One region of the Arthrobacter sp. 05T410 genome, then DNA from elsewhere that is predicted to be linked to it. Evidence: riboswitches for the same ligand, from Rfam matches in the RefSeq annotation. Region 1 holds a riboswitch; the other holds the start of a gene.

The links. A riboswitch is a leader RNA that binds a small molecule or an ion and turns the genes downstream of it on or off. The one in region 1 is predicted to bind glycine.
Region 2: it holds a riboswitch for glycine, as region 1 does, so the genes downstream of both, gcvP (aminomethyl-transferring glycine dehydrogenase) here and gcvP (aminomethyl-transferring glycine dehydrogenase) in region 1, are expected to answer to the same signal.

What each region holds. Positions count from the first base shown of each region.
Region 1 covers NZ_JBFTLP010000030.1:28,408-38,506, forward strand. The annotation lists gene AC1DFR_RS20985 (hypothetical protein) at 1-899, opposite strand, end outside; gene AC1DFR_RS20990 (helix-turn-helix domain-containing protein) at 901-1,518, opposite strand; gene AC1DFR_RS20995 (TIGR04255 family protein) at 1,515-2,321, opposite strand; gene AC1DFR_RS21000 (KAP family P-loop NTPase fold protein) at 2,803-4,653, shown strand; partial or broken gene AC1DFR_RS21005 (protein kinase family protein) at 4,892-5,356, opposite strand; gene AC1DFR_RS21010 (hypothetical protein) at 5,367-6,326, opposite strand; glycine riboswitch at 6,631-6,728, shown strand; glycine riboswitch at 6,730-6,837, shown strand; gene gcvP (aminomethyl-transferring glycine dehydrogenase) at 6,890-9,736, shown strand; gene gcvT (glycine cleavage system aminomethyltransferase GcvT) at 9,747-10,099, shown strand, end outside.
Region 2 covers NZ_JBFTLP010000016.1:4,044-14,142, reverse strand. The annotation lists gene AC1DFR_RS16765 (flagellar biosynthesis protein FlhA) at 1-1,644, shown strand, start outside; gene AC1DFR_RS16760 (hypothetical protein) at 1,622-2,956, shown strand; gene AC1DFR_RS16755 (carbon storage regulator) at 2,966-3,214, shown strand; gene flgN (flagellar export chaperone FlgN) at 3,229-3,744, opposite strand; gene AC1DFR_RS16745 (sigma-70 family RNA polymerase sigma factor) at 3,989-4,807, shown strand; gene AC1DFR_RS16740 (Dps family protein) at 4,974-5,453, shown strand; gene AC1DFR_RS16735 (MFS transporter) at 5,590-7,176, opposite strand; gene AC1DFR_RS16730 (TetR/AcrR family transcriptional regulator) at 7,244-7,783, shown strand; glycine riboswitch at 8,052-8,150, shown strand; glycine riboswitch at 8,152-8,266, shown strand; gene gcvP (aminomethyl-transferring glycine dehydrogenase) at 8,306-10,099, shown strand, end outside.

The sequences.
Region 1 (10,099 bases):
ACAGCTTCTGAAATCTCGGGTCGTAGTTCCGGCCCCTTAGGTTGACACAACTCGGCCAGAGACTCCGCAAAAGCTGACCATAGCATATGCCTGTCTGGAGCCGAGTAGGCTGGCGACTGTCTTGCGTCGGTCGCCATTAGTCTGTCAGCAATTTTGGCCGCGTCTTCGACCAGTTCGCCGTTTTGCCGCAGCTCGTTCATGAGCTCTGGGGACGCATCGCCCGGTTCAAAGTCCTCTAGAGCCGGCACAAGAGATGATGGCACGATTACGTGGATGGTCAGATGCATGCCGGTTGAGTTCCAGTCGTTGGACTGGATTCTCAAATCGACCGTCTCTCGAAGGAGCCGTCCCAGTGAAGACTCCTTGCCATGCCCCTTGGTGATTTTTTCTTGGAGCGGGCGAAACCAAGGCTGCACCTCGTCAGGAAAAGGGAATCTACTGAATTTGCGACCTATCTGGGCGGCGAATTTGCTTACTGCCACGGAGTCGTTCGGATCTACCCCGGATGAAAGACGCTCGCGCTCAACCAACGCTGATTTCGTCACGGTAGAGCAATGTGCAAGGTCAACGAAGTAATTGTCCTGGCAGAAACCGGAAAGATGGACATATTGGGGCATACGGCCGCTCTTAGCCATGCCACTCTTGTTCGGGGCCAATTGCACCACGGGGGCAACCACGGCATAAGGCTTGGAGGGCTGAACGAGATCACAAGTCTGGGTGATGATAGCGACGCCATAGGGATAAGCTACTTCCCCCAATGCGTCTGCACCGACGATCGGAAGAGAATAGAAATCCAGCACATCACCCTGGCGTAGCACGCCACATGCGGCAATGGTCGCGTCGTCTTGGGCAGTCCCGTTATCTGCTGCTGACGGGACTGTTACATCTCCGGTACCCAAGTCAGCCGATGAGACTGTCCGGGGTGTAAGCAGCGACCTGCAGAATTTCCGAATGCGGGTGCCGAGATTTGAGCTTTTCAAAGATGCTGGGTCCTTCAGGGGGAGTGGCAAGAATAAGTGAACGACGTTCTGCCGGGTTGCCGCTAGGGAGTCGGCTGATTACGTCGTGCATTTCACTCAATTGTTCCTCGTTGAGGGCATTCATGCGTCCTCCGCTGGCCCAGTGGTGAACGGCTCTCCGAGAGACGCCGAAGAGGCGCGCAAGTTGTTCCCAAGTGAGACCGGAATCCGCGTGGAGTCTGCGCACTGACTCCGCAGTGCTAGGCCGCTGAGGCTGGTCTGGCGCTGCATCCGCAACAGTTGAGAAAGTGATTGAAGAGGCCAGCGCCGAAATGTCGGAGTAGAGGCGAGTTGATGCCTCATTGTTTAGCCAAGTTCCAGTGAAGCCTTCGCAGATGATTTGGGAATCGAGCACAGGTGTTGCTGGGACACCCGTGGTCGTCATCATGAGGGCTAGCAAGCCGACACCAAGGTTCTGCACCGGCCGGTTGGGTTCAGACCAAGTCTTGTCATTCCGGTGCTGAGTGGAGCTGTCGGGAATCACCAATTGAGTCGTCATTTGTGGCCTCCAAAATGATTCAAGAATTCAGGCTTGACCGCCCACCTGAAATACGCATAAGCCAGTGACGCCAATTCTGTTGCCTTTGCCATGCTGTGAGTCGGATCTAAGGAGATTCTCGCCTCGGAAGATGCATCGAGATCTAGCAACCAGCTCTTCGCATCAATCGGAGGTATGACAGGATCAATGGTGGCCCCCTTAGGTAGCTGGGCTGACCGTACTCGCAGGTGGGATTCGTCTACTTTGTACACCGCTTCCGTCAAGGTGTGTACCATCTCAACTGATTTGCCAAAATCGGAGGAGCCGAGGGCCGGAATTTCAACTAGGTCGTTGAGTCGCTCAAAGTCTTCCGCTTTCGAAATGCGATTGGTGTAACGGAAGCCAATTCGTTCCACAACAGGAATCTCCACTATAGACAGAAGTGTCTTCAGGGCAGCCTCCATCCGTGTGAAGAAGTCGTTTCGATTAGTGTAATTCTTAGTCTGGAGCGTCATGAAACGCTGTGAAACTAGAATGCTCCAGTCCCCATCCGCACTCGTCCACTCGTAAATATCATCACCCTGGGACTGGGATATGCCTTGCGGAGAAAGCTGGTACTGAACTTCTTTGTGTTGGTTATTTATCGGGTAATCGTGGGCGATTGCGCGACCGAAGGAATTTGCAATACTGCTGATGTCACCTGTCATCGTTGTTATTTGGGGCCAGCGGATCTGGCTAATAACAAGAATTAGGGGCGCTGCCGCCAATTGAGTCTCCTCCACGGGTTCTCCTGTGAAGGGATTATTAGAGAGGTAGTCCGCCATGCTTCACACTGTACTTCACATGGCACTCAGACATGCCGGTAGTTTCAACGTTGTTATGTGAGGTGGGTCACAGTATCTTTGTGGGCTCACGACCACATTTGGGACGCAGCCCAGCTTCCTGGGAGGATGCCATCGGCACCGTCCGTTTGACCACGACCCATGAATGGCTCTTAGGCCTGAAGTCACTCCCGCGCCCGAGCGGACGTTCCATCTGGTCGGTAGTCAAGTTAGGAAGCATTCCGGCGTGCTCCAGGATGACGTTCGCGGTCTGCCCGGCGACATAGGCAAATCCCTCATGGAACCATGGGTACAGCACCGCAAACCTGCATAGCCGACACAAGCAAACTAATCTCTGGGGCAGCCTAACTGGTCCATCAGTCCGTTGACTGTCCCACGTACGGGTGGCGAGATTCCAATTGGCCAAGCGTTCCGTCCAACATTAGAGTCTCGAGTTGTGAACCCCAACCGGACTGAAAATACCATGCTGCACGGACCATACGGCTACGTTGACCTTCCGGTCGTTCCCTCGGAGGGGCGGGATCGACTCAATGTCGAGGCGTACTACGCGGGCCTTGCCTCGTTCATCGCCGAATGCCAGACGCCGATGACAATCGCGGTCCAAGGAGACTGGGGAAGCGGCAAATCGACCGCACTTAACTTCGTACAGTCGTTGCTGCCGGACTCGGTAGAAGTGATTGAATTCAACACGTGGTTATACTCCCAATTTGATCTAGGTGAGTCCCTCGTTTTCTCTATGGCCCACGAGATCATTCGCCCGATATCCAAGGGCTCAAGCACCGCGAAGAAGCTTATGCGGTTCGTCGCGACCATGGGCGCAGGTGTCCTCAAGGGCGGTGCAGACGTAGTCGGCGCTGCCACCGGCACGGCGCCCCTGGCATCCGCTGTGGTTGAGTCGTTGAAGAACGCGACCTACTCCGAAGAGGCACCTAACGCCATTGCCGAACTCAAGCTAATGCGCCAGCAGTTCGCTACCTCAGTGCACGAATACTGCAACGAGCACAACATCGACCGGATCGCGATCTTTATTGACGACCTGGATCGGGTGGACCCGGGTCGAGCCATTGAGATCCTCGAGAGCCTCAAACTGTTCTTCGAGGTTAAACAGTGTGTATTCGTCCTAGCGCTCGATTTCGACGTAGTGGTGCGGGGGGTGGGCATTCGGTACGGAAGCGAGTTCAAGACGAAAAAGGCTCGCCAGTACTTCGACAAGATCATCCAGGTGCCGTTCTCGATGCCAGTGGCTTCCTTCGAAGTCGACGAGATTCTGAGAGAAGCACTCGACCGCTCCGGCGTAATCGGACGCGACGGTGCGGACGACTTCGACAAGTACCTTAAAGTCGTTCGGGAGTCGGTAGGCACAAACCCTCGATCCATTAAGCGTCTGCTCAACTCTTTCGAATTGCTGCAACTGATTCTCTCTTCGCAAGGCACGCCGCTATTCGACGCAGAGACGAGACTGCCCCTCATCGTCTTCGCGCTGCTGTGCGCGCAGGCAGCATATCCCGAGCTGCACCGACAAGTGATCGAGGAGCGCGGGGCGGAGGACGACCTAGACGAAGTTCTCTCTGGCGGAGTGGGAGATGACGATGCCATCGCGCTTGCGAAGGCCTTCGACCTCGAGATGACCGATGTGCGCGCGTTCCGCCGATTCCGAGAGCATCTGGGGGTGCTGTCAAGCGACAAGGACGGTCAACTCGATCTTGCGGTTTTGCGTCGGGCGATAGCGCTCTCCCAGGTGACGTCTGTCGGCAGTGCCCGAAGCAACGAGACACAGGACGAAGGGAAGTCAATCGGCGTTCCGGAAGTGGTCGAGTCCGTGCGGGCGAACAGCAGCGAGCGTACAGCAGAGCTACTAAGTGCCCTGGCTGACGGTCTCGCCTCCCGCCTCGGCCGTCGAGAGTTCAGCATGATCGCCCAGAACTCGGCGAAGGTGATCACGTTATATACCTCGAAGGATGCCGACCACGTTTTGAAGCTAGGTCCGCGGGCCCGGCCAAGGTTTGCCGCCATCGGATACAGCCGCAAGGGGCTGAACATCACCTTTGGGCGTGCTGTCAGCGACGCGGAGCACCCAAGTAGGCCTTTTGGTGAGGAATGGGACGACCTTGTCGCCGAGCTCGAGCAAATATTCCCTGACGATGGCGGGCCGACGGGAGCCATGTTACGCATCCGCTCGACTGGATACCCGCTGTTCCTAGACGGCATAACTGAGAAGGATGGGATCGATGAGCTCTGCGATCTCCTGATAAAGGTGTACGACGTTGTCCTGAACTACCGTGCCAAGCGGGAGCGGTTGTCACTGGAGGGATGAAGGCGTTCAGACCATCAGATGCGCAACACTTCTGGTGCTTAGTGGATGCACTTGTTGAAGTTGCAGAAGCCGCATGCACCAGCCTGAACCACCGGCAAGAGGCCTGCACCGTCCGCTGCAGCCATGAAGTTGGATGAGCAGATCCCCGAGCGGGTCTTCGCCTTCGAGGCGGCCCGGGAAGACGGGGAGGTACATGCCCTTGACGCCAAACGCGCGAACGCGTGGCCCGAGCGGGCGCTCAAACGAGCGGCCAGGGGTAGCGCATGCCGGTGCGGTCAACCGGCAGGACCCGTGCGTGCAGCAGGCGCTGGACGCGGCGCTGCAGGGCGGTGACCTCGTCGTCGTCGAGGAGCTCGGCCACCTCGGGAGGAGCGGCCTCGGCGAGCGGGGCGATGTCCTCGAGCAAGGCATCGGGGATGGGTTCGCCGGCGAAGTCCCAGATCACGGTGCGGAGTTTGAAAGCGGCGGAGAAGCAGAGTCCGTGGTCGATGCCCCAGACCCGTCCGTCGTCGCCGCGCAGCACGAGCCCGCTCTTGCGGTCGGTGTTGTTGGCGACGTAGTCGAACAGGGTCATTCGCGCCAGGTCGCGGTGGGTCTCTGGGGCGTCCTCGAACAGCGTGAAGTAGTGCTCGCGGAAGTCGCACTCGATGAACCACTGCAGCGACCCGACCCCCAGCGGGGCTTCCTCGCGGATCACGGTCGGCGCCCCGATTTTACGTGGACGGGAAGGTGGGCGCGTCCGGTCGCCGGCGAGCGGCAATGGATTTGGCACCCAGCCCCGCCGATGCGATGACCAGGGCCAGCAAGATTTTGGGAGCTGCTCCGCCCTCGGGTCCAAGTGTTGCCGCCAAGATTTGCCGACTCATCAACAGCATCTCCTGCAGATCGCCAGCCAGTACACGGGTTCCCAGGACGTAGTCGACGGAGATGAACAGGGCGGGAACCACCCACAACAGGGCAAGATTCACGACCCACACCGCGGTCCGCCGCGCAGGACGAAGGCCGCACCATGCCAGGGCGCATCCAACGAGGATGGCGGGAATCCAGTGAGCGATTGACGGCACTGCGACGGGGACGTTGATGTGCCCAACAAAGCCGACAACCCACTCCACCGTCCACGACGCGAACGGCACCGCCATGAGTCCGGCGCCCAATGCCGTCAGGCTCCGTGACCTTGAGCAGAGCATCAGGTGCGCCACGAGGGCCGCAGCGAGCGAGGCGGTCACGCCCGCGAGTAACCCGGCGAAGTAGAGGCTCGCCGTTGTTCCGCCCGTCAAGCCGCCGTCGAGCACTGTAAAGGACTGGGCGGCCGCCGTGAACTGAACCACAAGAACGCCGGCTGCCGCGCACCACGCCACCAGCCGCCGTCGGGCAGGAGACCAGATGCGCACCGCGAGTCCGGCCGCTGCACCTCCTACGGTGAGGAGGGCCACGATCGTGGTGAGTTCGTACTGGCTTAGCGGCAGTAACGACACAGGCATCTGGTCTGGAATGACCTCTGCGCCCCACAAGTTCTGCAACGGGAGCTGTGCGCCGGATACCAGCCAAGGGCCCAAGCCGAGCAATCCTGCCAGGATCCCGATCAGCCACCCCCAAGCGGCATCCCCGGCGGGAGTCCGGCTTGGTGGTCGGCTGGGAGCTGCCTGTTCCGTCGCTTGATCCGGAAGGCTCACGGAGGCTCCTTGCATATGGGCGCTCTGGGAGGGGCGCGCACGAGAAAGTAAGGTATCCCGTCCAGAATAATGCACCGAATGGATTAACCTCCTGGGTCCGATCCACGAGGTGGACGACGACCTCTGGGACCGCGTGTTCCGGATCAACGTCACGGCCCTCATGCGCCTCACCCACGCAAGCGGACGACGGCGAAGAGCTCCCGCCGTCGTCCGAGGGAACAGCGACTCAATTGAAATAAATTTTGCATCCTGCCCGGGAACCGGATAAATTGTGAGCTGTGTCACCGACCAGTGGCACAGCTTATGATCTGCGGCGGGAGAGTCCTGCCGGTACGTTCAGCAGGCGCCGTAGGAGCAAATCCTCCCCAGGAATCTCTCAGGCCCACGTACCGCCGCGGCAAGGCAACTCTGGAAAGCAGTCCGGGCAATCGGGCTCACCGACGGTGCAAGTGGCGCGCTGCTATCAGCAGGGCAAAACGGAAACTCTCAGGTCCAATACAGAGCGGGGAGGAACCCGAATCATCGTGGCGTCTTGATGCCACCTGAATTATGGAGTTCCTCTCATGACGGTTCAATCGTCCCCGTCCACCTTCGCAGACCGCCACATCGGCGCCCGCCGCCAGGCCGACATCGACACCATGCTCAAGGCCGTCGGCTACGACAGCGTTGATGGCCTCGTTGACAACGCGGTCCCCGATTCCATCCGCCAGGAAAAGCCCCTCACCCTGGACAGCGCCCTCAGCGAAGTCCAGGTGCTGGCCGAACTGCGCAAGCTCGCCTCCAAGAACAAGACGGCCGTGCAGATGATCGGCCAGGGCTACTACGACACCGTCACCCCGCCGGTGATCCGCCGCAACATCCTCGAAGCCCCCGCCTGGTACACCGCCTACACCCCGTACCAGCCGGAAATCTCCCAGGGACGCCTCGAGGCGCTGCTGAACTTCCAGACCATGGTCCAGGACCTCACCGCACTCCCGGTCGCCAATGCGTCCCTCCTGGACGAGGCCACCGCGGTTGCCGAGGCCGTGCTTCTCATGCGCCGCGCCAACAAAAACAAGTCCGCTGCCGGGGCCAAGACCGTCCTCGACGCCGACTGCCTCCCGCAGACCATTGCCATCGTCAGGGGCCGAGCGGAGGCGCTGGGCTTCGAGGTGCAGGTCGCTGACCTCTCCGCCGGTCTGCCCGACGGCGACATCAACGGTCTCGTCCTCCAGCAGCCGGGCGTCTCCGGCCGGGTGTGGGACCAGTCCGGCGTGATCGCGGAGGCCAAAGAACGCGGCGCACTGGTCACCGTGGCGGCGGATCTGCTTGCCCTGACCCTGATCACCCCTCCGGGCGAGCAGGGGGCGGACATCGCCGTCGGCTCCACCCAGCGCCTGGGCGTGCCGCTGTTCTTCGGCGGCCCGCACGCCGCGTACATGGCGGTGCGCGAGGGCATGGAACGCACGCTCCCCGGCCGCATCGTCGGCGTCTCCAAAGACAACGCCGGCGTCCCGGCGTACCGCCTGGCCCTGCAGACCCGCGAGCAGCACATCCGCCGCGAGAAGGCCACGTCCAACATCTGCACCGCGCAGGCACTGCTGGCCATCGTGTCCTCGTTCTACGCCGTCTACCACGGCCCGGACGGACTGAAGGCGATCGCCGAGACCGTCCACAACAACACCCGCGCCCTCGCCGCCACGCTGAAGATCGCCGGCCGGGAACTGGCGAGCGAGTCCTTCTTCGACACCCTCACGGTCCGCGTCCCCGGCAAGGCCGCCAAGGTCATCGCCGCCGCCGAGGCCCGGGGCATCAACCTGCGGCTCATCGACGCGGACACAGTTAGCGTGTCCGTCGATGAAACCACGACGCCGGAGGTCCTCTCCGCGGTCGTCGTCGCCTTTGGCGCCGGTCCGGTGGTGGAGGCCAAGGGCTTCGAGCTGCCCGGGAGGGTGCTGCGCACCTCCGACTTCCTGCAGCATCCGGTCTTCAACACGCACCGCTCCGAAACCCAGCTGCTGCGCTACATCCGCAAGCTCTCGGACCGCGACCTCGCCCTGGACCGCACCATGATCCCGCTGGGCTCCTGCACCATGAAGCTGAACGCCACGGCCGAGATGGAAGCGATCTCCTGGCCAGAGTTCGCCTCCATCCACCCTTTCGCGCCGGACTCCCAGACCGAGGGCTGGCGGGAACTCGTCAGCGGCCTCGAAGCTGACCTCGCCGAAATCACGGGCTATGACCAGGTCTCCATCCAGCCGAACGCCGGCTCCCAGGGCGAGCTCGCCGGCCTGCTGGCCATCCGCGGCTACCACCACTCCCGCGGGGAGGCCCAGCGCAACGTCTGCCTGATCCCGGCCTCCGCGCACGGCACCAACGCCGCCTCCGCCGTGCTGGCCGGCATGAAGGTGGTCGTCGTGGCCACAGCCTCGGACGGCACGATCGACCACGCGGATCTTCAGGCGAAGATCGAGGCCAACAAGGACGCCCTGTCCTGCATCATGATCACCTACCCGTCCACCCACGGGGTGTACGACGCCGACGTCCGCGAGGTCTGCGACGCGATCCACGCCGTCGGCGGCCAGGTCTACGTCGACGGCGCCAACCTCAACGCCCTCGTCGGGCTGGCCCAGCCGGGCAAGTTTGGCGGCGACGTTTCGCACCTGAACCTGCACAAGACCTTCTGCATCCCTCACGGCGGCGGCGGACCGGGCGTTGGCCCGGTTGCTGCAAAGGCCCACCTGGCGCCGTTCATGCCGGGGGACGCGAACAAGGTCGAACCGGGAAAGGGAGTTGCCATCTCCGCTTCGCGTTACGGATCCGCCGGTGTCCTGCCGATCTCCTGGGCGTACGTGAAGTTGATGGGCGGCCAGGGCCTCACCGAGGCCACCAAGTCCGCGCTGCTCGCGGCGAACTACATCGCATCCCGGCTGGATGAGCACTTCCCGGTGCTCTACACGGGGGAGAGCGGCCTGGTGGCCCACGAGTGCATCCTGGATTTGCGTGAACTGACCGCCAGGACCGGCGTCACCGCCGAGGACGTGGCCAAGCGCCTCATCGACTTCGGCTTCCACGCCCCCACACTGTCCTTCCCCGTGGCGGGCACCCTCATGGTGGAGCCCACCGAGTCCGAGGACCTTGCGGAGATCGATCGCTTCATCGAGGCGATGATCACCATCCGCCAGGAGATCGACCAGGTCTCCAACGGCGATTTCACGGTGGAGAACTCCCCGCTGCGCAACGCACCCCACACGGCAGCCGCCGTCGTCAGCACCGACTGGACCCGCGAGTACCCGCGTGAGCAGGCCGCATTCCCCGTCCACACACTCAGGCAGGACAAGTACTTCCCGCCGGTCGGACGCATCGACGGCGCCGCCGGAGACCGCAACCTGGTCTGCTCCTGCCCGCCGCTTTCCGAATTCGAAAACTAAGGATTTTCTGATGAGTGAGAACTACACCGCTCTCTACGAGCAGCACAAAAAGGCCGGCGCCTCCTTCACGGACTTCGGCGGCTGGCAGATGCCGCTGAAGTACAGCTCCGAACTCGCCGAGCACCACGCCGTCCGCAACGCCGCGGGCCTGTTCGACCTCTCCCACATGGGCGAAGTCTGGGTCACCGGCCCGGACGCCGCGGCGTTCCTCGACTACGCCCTGGCCGGGAAGCTGTCGGCCGTGGCCGTCGGCAAGGCGAAGTACTCGCTGATCTGCCAGGAAGACGGCGGCATCATCGATGACCTCATCTCCTACCGCCGCGGTGAGGACAAGTACCTGGTGGTCCCCAACGCAGGCAACGC
Region 2 (10,099 bases), on a different contig from region 1:
TTCACCCTCGACGCCATGCCCGGCAAGCAGATGGCGATCGACGCCGACCTCAACGCCGGCCTCCTCACCGACACCCAGGCCCGGGAGCGGCGGGCCGAAGTCTCTGCCGAGGCCGACTTCTACGGTGCCATGGACGGCGCCTCGAAGTTCGTCAAGGGTGACGCCATCGCGGGCATCATCATTATCATCATCAACTTCGTCGGCGGCATCGCCATCGGCATGGTCCAGCGCGGCCTGGAAATCGGCGACGCCCTGAACACCTACGGCCTGCTGACCATGGGCGACGGGCTCGTCACCCAGATCCCGGCACTGCTCATGGCCGTCTCCACCGGCATGATCGTGACCCGGTCCAACGCCGAGTCCGACATGGGGCGGACGGCCTCCACCCAGCTGCTGCAGTCACCGAACGCCCTCATGATCGCCGGCGTCGCCGCCGTCGCCATGGCACTGATCCCCGGTATGCCCCCGATTCCGTTCGTCGTCGTAGGCGCCGGCCTGTTCATCGCCTCCCGCCGGACCGCGGCAAGCCAACAGCTGGCGGAAACGGCCCGGGAGGCTGAGTCGACCGCGCTGAACTTCCCGGAACAGGATCCGAACGAGAAACTGCTGGAAGACATGCGCATCCACCCCGTGGAGATCCTGCTCGCACCTGACCTCGTGGATATGGTCTCCGGCGCCTCCGATGACCTCCTGGCCCGGGTCCGGTCCCTGCGGCACAAGATCGCCATGGAACTTGGCCTGGTCATCCCGCCGGTGCGCACCCGGGACAGTGTAGACCTGCCGCCGGCGACCTACGCCATCCGGATTGCCGGCGTGGAAGCCGGCCGCGGCACGGCCCCCAGCGGCCAGATGCTCGCCCTGGGCGAGAACCTGGACTCGCTCCCGGGCCCGGCGATGATCGAACCCGTGTTTGGGCTCGCCGGGAAATGGATTCCGGGGGAGATGCGCCACAACGCCGAAATGACAGGTGCCACAGTGATCGACCGGGTCTCCGTTCTGGTCACCCACCTGTCCTCGATCGTCGCGGCGAACGCTGCCCGGCTGCTGTCCCGCGAGGACGTCCGCGTGCTGACCGAGGGCGTGCGCAAGCAGAGCCCCTCCGCCGTCGACGAACTGACCCCGGCCCTGCTCTCCCTCGCCGAGCTGCAGCGCGTCCTCCAGGGCCTGCTGGATGAGCAGGTGCCCATCAACGACCTCGCCCGGATCTATGAGGCCCTCACGCTCCGCGCCAAGATTTCCACGGATCCGGAATCGCTTGTGGAAGCCGCCCGGCAGGCCCTGGGCCCCGCCCTCACGGCCAAGTTCATGGACGGCGAGGTGCTCAACGTCATCATGATCGACCCCGTCCTGGAACAACACATGCTCGAGGACATGCGGCCCGCGGAGGGCGGCAGCCAGATCGTCATGGGGCAGGAACGCCTCGACGCCGTGCTGCGCTCGGTGCGGTCCGCCGTCGACGCCGCGGCCGCCGCCAACCGCCAGGCCGTGCTTGTCTGTGCACCCGCGCTCCGGCCCGCCATCTACCGCCTCGTCGGGGCGCAGCCGGGATCCGTGCCCGTGTTGTCCTACCGCGAGGTGACCTCCGCCAACGTCCGGATCGAAACAGTAGGAGTGGTGCGCCATGCCGAACCGCTATCGGCTTAAGGGAGCCTCGCTCGAGGAAATCCGCCGCAAGGCAGAACAGCTGTACGGTCCGGCGGCCCGGATCGTTTCCGCCGAACGCGTCAGCAGCCCCGGAATCGCCGGCCTCTTCGCCCAGGACCGCTACGAGGCCATGATCGAGCTCCAGTCCAAACACGAGGTCGTCACCGGCGAGGTGGTGCCTGACGCCGACATCCTGGCCGGGGCCGATTCCGGCCCGGCGACTGGTGGTCCCGCCGGGGAGACCGCCGCCGGGGAGACCACCGCCGGGGAGACCACCGCCGGGGCGGCTTCCGCGGGCACTGTTCCGGGCACTGTTCCGGGCACCGTTCCGGGCGCCGGGACCCCCGCCGGGAAGTACGACGCCGGAGCCGCGGCGGCAGCACCGGCCCCGCCGGCGGCCCGGACCGCAGCGCAGGCGGGCCCGGCCGGAGGGCCGGCACGGCCCGCCGCCCCGACCCATCACCTGCAGGGCGCCGCCATCGCCGCACTCCTGGAGGAGGCGGACGCCGCCGAGCTGAGCCTGCACCGGCCCGCTCCTGCCGGTGTGTCCACCGAATCGCGGGACTTCGCCGAGCTGCTGGAACAGCTCGGTACCGGGCTCCGGACCCCGACAGATCCGCCCGCCGCAGCGCCGGACGCCGCCGTCGGGAGCCCTGCGCACCCGGCCGGCGCCGCCGCCGTCGGGAGCCCCGCGCACCCGGCCGCCGTCGCGCACCCGGCCGCCGTCGGGAGCCCTGCGCACCCGTCCGCCGTCGCGCCGGGCAACGCTGCGGGTGCCCCGGCTCCGGCTCCGCTGACCGGCGTCGGCGATCTCGTGCTCCTGATCGGGCTGGGGGAGGACGCGATGGATACCGCCCTGGCCATGTCCATGGCCTCCGGAGGTGCCGATGTGCGCACCGCCGGTGAGCTCTCCGCCTATGGCCACCTGCACGTCGACGGACGCCAAAGTGCCACGGCCGCGCGCGCCCATGCCGTGGTGACGGAGCGCACCGTCCTGGTGGCGTTCGGACTGGGCAAAGCCCGCAACGCCCTGGCCCGGGTGCCGTCCGTGGCGGCGCTCTCCGCCGACCAGGTCTGGGTTGTGGTCGATGCCGGACGCAAGCACGAGGACACGGCGCGCTGGGTCGGCGTGCTGTCCGCCCAGCTCAACGTGACCGCGGTGGCGGTGGTCGGCGCCTCGGAGACCGGGTCGCCTGAAAGCGTCAATGGCCTGGGACTGCCCGTGGGCTGGATCGACGGGCGCCCCGCCGGGCCCGAACCGACATGGCAGAACCGGCGGGAATCGTACGATGCTCCCCGGACTGAAGGGTAGATTGAGAGGATGCTGGTACTTACACGCAAGCCGGGCGAACAGATCATGATCGGCGACGGCATCGTCATCACTGTTCTGGAAGGCCGCGGCGACGGTGTTCGGATAGGCATTGAGGCGCCCCGCGGTGTGCCGATCCAGCGCCGGGAAGTCATCGAAGCCATCGCAGCGGCGAACCTCGCGGCGGCGGAAGCGGGCCCGGACGCCGAGGAGGCGCTGCGCGGCCTCATGCCGCCGCGCGCCACTCCCGCCGACGGCTGAGGACCCGCGCCGGATCAGACATGGTCCCCGCCGAGATACTGGGCCAGGAGCGGCTGGGCTGAACGCCGGACCACGGCGAGGGACCGCTCCAGGTTTCCTCCCATGGTCAGCTGGTCCAGAAGCCCGGCCGTGCCCGCCGGGCCGGCGCGTCCCGGCATCGGGAGGCTCCGCAGCGCATCCTCATTCACGCGGGAAGCCTCGCCCAGCCGGGCCAGGAGTGCGTGCAGGGCGTCCAGATGCTCGCGCAGGATCTCGGGCCAGGGCCCGGCGGGAGCGGCCGCAATCAGTTCGACGAGCGTGGTCTGTGCCGGCAGGCCCCATTGGGCCGCCACGGCAGCAGACTCGACGCTCCGGGCCAGGGCTTCGAAGCGCAGGCGGTCCAGCACGGTTTCAATCTCGGAGGCCATGAAGCTCAGCCATTCCAGATTCCCGGCCACGACGTGCAGGCGCTGCGTTTCCAGCCTGAAGAGGAGTAGCTCCAGCTGCCGCCGCTCCTGCCACAGTGCCGCGGAGAGATCACTTGCGCTCATGTGCCCCATTCTCTTTCCGCCCCGTGAATCACAGCTTCGGGGCGGTCACCGCATTTTTCGCACAGCTTTTCCCTGAGGGTACACGCAGATCTTGGAACAGGTGATAGGTTTCCTCCATGGGTGCTGCGCCCCTGCTTGCGAACGCTGACTCCAATGGGGGGAGCACCGGTCGGTTTTGGGTGCGGCTCTCGGCGTTTTAAGGGTCGAGGACCCTTCGGATCCGGTCTCATGGGGGGACACAGTATTGAATCGCGTGGAACGCAACGAGATGGTCACGCAGCACCTTCCGCTGGTGGGGTATCTCGTCTCAGATTTGTGCTCGAAGGCGTCACACCTTTCTCGCGATGACTTGGCGTCAGCCGGCGCTATTGCCTTGATTACCTCGGCCGATTCGTTCGATCCAGGCCTCGGGGTGCCGTTCGGCGCTTTCGCGCGCCGGCGTATCCTTGGCGCCTTCGCAGACGAGATGCGGGCCAGCGACTGGGCCACCCGATCCGCCCGCCGCCGGATCAAGGAAACCATGTCCGTGCAGGAAACCCTGGCGTCCGCCCTGGGCCGCACCCCCACAGTGGACGAGATCGCCTCTGCCCTGGGCGTCCAGCAGAGCGTTGTGGAGGCCGCGCTCGCGGATGCCTCGCGCACATTGACGCCCCTCGACGAGGCCGTGGTGGACACCCTGGCCGCCGAAACCCTCACCCCGGAACACTCCGTGCTCGCGGACGAACGGCTCCAGTACCTTCGGGCCGCCGTGAAATCCCTTCCGGAACGGATGCGCTACGTGGTGGAGGAGATCTATTTCGGAGACCGCACGGTCAAAGACCTGGCCGCGGAACTCGGATCCACGCACGCAGCGGTGTCCCAGCAGCGTTCGGAAGCCATCCGGCTCATGCGCGACGGCCTGAGCGCCCACTACGCCGACGACCCCGAGCAGCCGTTCCAGCCCCAGTCCAGGATTACCCCGAGGCGGCGCAACGACTACCTCACCCAGCTGTCCGAATCCACCTCCGGCGGCATCACACGGGCCGTGTTCCCGCGTGGGCCCATCCTCAACGAGGCCGTCTAAACCGCCCCAAAAACGGTTAGTAAGCCGACTTAGTAAGCTGACCGAGAAATTCCTCCCAGAAGCATCGCGGCCCGGCGCCGCGCTGCGGTAGCGTCGGAAGCATCGGCCGGGGTGCCAGCAATGGCATGCGCGGCCCGCACGGCACCGGTTCTATCGAGGAGGATTCATGAAAGCATCACCCACATTGACGACCAACCTGCAGGCAGTACTGGTGGACCTGATCGAACTCCACGTTCAGGGCAAGCAGGCACACTGGAACATCGTCGGGACCAACTTCAGGGACCTTCACCTCCAGCTGGATGAAATCATCGACGCCGCCCGGGGATTCGCGGATGACCTTGCCGAGCGCATGCGTGCCCTCCACGCCCTCCCGGACGGCCGAAGCTCCACGGTTTCCAAGTCCACCGCACTGGCCGAGTTCCCGAAGGGCCTGATCAACACGAAGGACGCCATCGAGCGGATTGTCGCCGCGCTTGAGGCGGCCGTCGGCACGATGCGCAAGGTCCATGACGAAGTGGACGAGGAAGATCCCACCACCGCGGATCTGCTGCACGAGTTCATCGCCAAGTTTGAGCAGTACGCCTGGATGGTGAATGCCGAGACCATGCGGGCCACCGCCAGCGTGACCACCCCGGACAGCAAGTAGGGACCGGCTCCCACCAGCCCCCCAAGAAACAGCAGCGTCCGGCGCCGGGAGGATACCCGGCGCCGGACGCTGCTGTTTAAGGGCTGGAACCCCTTGACGCTGACGACGGCGTGACGCTGACGGCGGCCGCTGAGCCCTATTGGGCCTTCGGCACCGACCGCAGGACGACGGCGGCCAGGACGCAGGCCCCGGACATCAGAACCAGTGCAATGGACGCTGTGACGTGCACGCCCGAGTCGAAGGCGGTGCGCGCGGCCGCCGTCACCGCCTCGGCCAGGGGCGCCGGAAGCATCCGGGCCAGATCCACAGCGCCGGCCAGGGTTTCACCGGCCTGGCTGGTGGCCGCCGCCGGGGCGAGTTCGGACACGCCCGCGGGAAGCCGGAGGTTGCCCTGGTAGGAGGCCGTCAGGATTGAGCCGAGAATCGCCGTACCCAGCAGGGACCCCACTTCGTAGCCCGTCTCGGAGATAGCGGCGGCTGCCCCTGCCTTGTCGGCGGGCGCCGCACCCAGGATCAGGTCATTGGAGATCGTCTCCGCGGCGCCCACCCCCAGGCAGAGCACCAGCAGGGCGGCAAGGAGCAGCGACGGGCCCTGGCTGTGGTCGCCGAATGCCACCACGAAATAGCCCGCCGCGCTCAGCAGCAGGCCGCCGGCCACCACAAAGCCGGGCCGCACCTTGCGCACCAGCGGGACCACGAGCAGCCCCGCTACAACCGTGGCGATGAGGGCCGGGACCATGGCGACGCCGGAGGCCGAGGGGGACTGGCCCTCCAGCAGCTGCAGGTGCTGGGCCAGGAAGAGGATGAAGCCGTTGAAGGAGAACAGTGCCAGGACGTTGGCCACAATGGCCGTACTGAAGATCCGGTTGCCAAACAGGCTGACGTCGAGCATCGGCGCGGTGCTGTGGTCTGTCCTGTGGATACGGGCAAGCGCGCGTTGCCGCCGGATGAACACATAGCCCATGAGCAGGCCGGTTCCGATGCTCGCGAAGGCCTCGGGAGCCGGCCCGTGGGTGGCAAGGGCTTTGATCCCGTAGACCACCGGCACCATGACCAGCAGGGACAGGGCAATGCTGGGCACGTCCACCCGGCCCGGCTTCGGATCGCGGGATTCCGGGATCAGGGCCGGCCCGAGCAGCAGCAGCGGCAGGATGATCGGCACCGCGACCAGCAGGACGGCGCCCCACCAGAAGTGTTCCACCAGCCAGCCGCCGACAATCGGGCCGAGGGCGGCGCCGCCGGAGAAGCCGGCGGCCCAGACCGCCACCGCCAGCCTGCGCCGGTTGGGCTGCGGAAAGATGTTCCGGATCAGCGACAGCGTGGACGGCATCAGCATGGCGCCGAAAAGGCCAAGCCCGGCGCGGCCGGCGATCAGCCATTCCGCACTCGGCGCGAACGCCGTCACGGCCGACACCGCGGCAAAGCCCGCGCTGCCCACGAACAGCAGCCGGCGCCGGCCGATCCTGTCGCCCAGGGAACCCATCGCGACCAGGAGTCCGGCCAGGACCAGGGGATAGGCATCGACGATCCAGAGCAGTTCGACGCCGGAGGCGGTCAGGCTGCTGGCGATGGCCGGCAGGGCGAACGTGAGCGCGGTGTTGTCCACGGCCACGAGCAGGACGGGGAACATCAGCAGGGCCAGCGCCACCCAGTCACGCCACGGTGCCCGGGGCCCGGTGGCCGCAGGAGTGCTGGTGGCTACGGTGATCGATGGAATGCTCATAAGGATAACTGTACCGTCTGGACGGTACAGTTAAGAAATGCGCGCGCGGACAGGCATGATGGGAGGCATGCCCAGGAAACCCGTCGCCCGCGAGGCCGTCCTCGATGCCTTCGAATCCCTGCTCATCGAAGTCGGTGAACGCGCCGCGACGCTGGACGCCGTCGCGCGCCGGGCCGGCGTCTCCAAGGGCGGCCTGCTCTACCATTTTCCGACCAAAGAGGCCATGATCGCGGTCCTGCTGGAACGGCTGGACCGGCTCCTGGCTGCCGATGTTGCGGCCATGGCGGCAGCCCCGGAAGGGGCGGCGGCGTACTTCATCAAGTCCTCGGTGTGGGCGGACACGCCCATGGACCGGGTCTTCGTGGCGGCCACGCGGCTCGCCGAGGTGGCGCACGGGGAAACGCTCCGCCGCTTCGCCGCCGGCCAGGCGAGCTGGCTGGAACTGCTGGCGGCCGACGTCGGGCCCGCCATGGCGAAGGCCGTCCTGTGCATGGGGGACGGGCTGTACTTCAACGCCATGCTGGCGCGGGGTCCCGGCGGGCCGCCGCCGGAAGTCGAGGCGGACGTCCAGAGCCTCCTGGCCGCCGTCGAGCGCCTGCGCGGCTGAAGCCCACACCCACCCCCTCCGACCCCCTACTCCCCGCCGACCCCCTACTCCCCGCCGAATTCGCCGGAAGCGTTCGAGTACGCCGGAAAGTTGCGGCGACTCCGGGCGTTTCCGGCGAATTCGCGCCGCCGGATTCGCCACCGGGTGGCTCGTGGCCCGTAACCTGGGTCCGCCGCCGGGAGGGAGTTTGCGGACGCGCGCCCGGCATAGGACAATGAGAGCTGTGACTGTAGTCACCCCCGATTGAACGCCTAATTAAATACGCCTTTGATCTGCGGCGGGAGAGTCCTGCAAGTAGGTACAAGCAGGCGCCGTAGGAGCAAACCCTCCCCAGGAATCTCTCAGGCCCATGTACCGCCGCGGCAAGGCATCTCTGGAAAGTAGCAGGCGTGTCCCGGACATGCTGTGCTCACCGACGGTGCAAGCGGAGCCCTGAAACGCGGGCTGCGCGGAAACTCTCAGGTCCAATACAGAGCGGGGAGGAACCCGAATCAATGTGGCGTACCCTGCGCCGCCTGAGTTATGGAGTTCCTTGTGACTGTTACCCCAGCCTCCACGTCCTTCGTTGACCGGCATATCGGCGCGCGCCGCCAGGCCGACGTCGACGCCATGCTGAAGGCTGTCGGCTACGACACCGTCGACGCCCTGGTGGACACCGCCGTTCCGAAGGACATCCGCCAGGACGCCGACCTCGCGCTCGCCGCGGCCCTGAGCGAGGTCGAAGTCCTCGCCGAGCTGCGCAAGCTGGCGTCGAAGAACAAGACCGCCGTGCAGATGATCGGGCAGGGCTACTACGACACGCTCACCCCGCCGGTGATCCGCCGCAACATCCTCGAAGCCCCGGCCTGGTACACCGCGTACACGCCCTACCAGCCGGAGATCTCGCAGGGCCGGCTTGAGGCGCTGCTGAACTTCCAGACCATGGTCCAGGACCTCGTCGGCCTGCCGATCGCCAACGCCTCCCTGCTGGATGAAGCCACCGCCGTGGCCGAGGCCGTGCTGATGATGCGCCGCGCGAATAAGAACAAGACGGCGCACGACGGCAAGACCGTCCTCGACGCCGACTGCCTTCCCCAGACCATCGCGATCGTCAAGGGCCGTGCCGAGGCCCTCGGCTTCGAGGTCGAGGTCGCCGACCTCTCCAAGGGCCTGCCCGACGGGGTCATCAACGGCGTCGTCCTGCAGCAGCCGGGCGTCTCCGGCCGCGTGTTCGACCACACCGCCGTGATCGCCGACGCCAAGGAACGCGGCGCCCTCGTCACCGTCGCGGCAGATCTCCTCTCCCTGACCCTGATCACGTCCCCGGGCGAGCAGGGCGCTGACATCGCCGTCGGATCCGCCCAGCGCTTCGGCGTGCCGCTGTTCTTCGGCGGACCGCACGCCGCCTACATGGCCGTCCAGAAGGGGCTCGAGCGCTCCATGCCCGGCCGCCTCGTGGGTGTCTCCAAGGACAACGCCGGCGTTCCCGCCTACCGCCTGGCCCTGCAGACCCGCGAGCAGCATATCCGCCGCGAGAAGGCCACCTCCAACATCTGCACCGCCCAGGCCCTGCTGGCCATCGTGGCTTCCTTCTACGCCGTCTACCACGGCCCGGACGGGCTGAAGGCAATCGCCCAGGCGGTACACGTCCACGCGAAGACCATCGCCGCCTCCCTGAAGGCCGCCGGTCTGGACGTGCTGCACACCTCTTTCTTCGACACCATCACCGTCTCCGTGCCGGGCCGGGCAGCTGAGATCATCGCGGCAGCCGACGCCAAGGGCGTCAACCTGCGCGCCATCGACGCCGACACCGTCGGCATCTCCGCCGACGAGGCCACGACGGTGGCCGTCGTCGCCGACGTCATTGCCGCATTCGGCGCGTCCGTGACTGCCGCGGCTGCAGGCACGGACACTGCGTTCGGCCTGGACCCCGCCGTCGAGCGCACCTCCGACTACCTGCAGCACCCGGTGTTCAACACGCACCGTTCCGAGACCCAGCTGCTGCGCTACATCCGCCGCCTCTCGGACCGCGACCTTGCCCTGGACCGGACCATGATCCCGCTGGGCTCCTGCACCATGAAGCTGAACGCCACCGCCGAGATGGAGGCCATCTCGTGGCCCGAGTTCGCCTCCATCCACCCGTTCGCCCCGGAATCCCAGACCGCCGGCTGGCGTGAACTGATCGAGGACCTCGAAGGCCAGTTGACCGAGATCACCGGCTACGACCAGGTCTCGATCCAGCCCAACGCCGGTTCCCAGGGCGAGCTCGCCGGGCTGCTGGCGATCCGCGGCTACCACCTCTCCCGCGGTGATGCCCAGCGCAACATCTGCCTGATC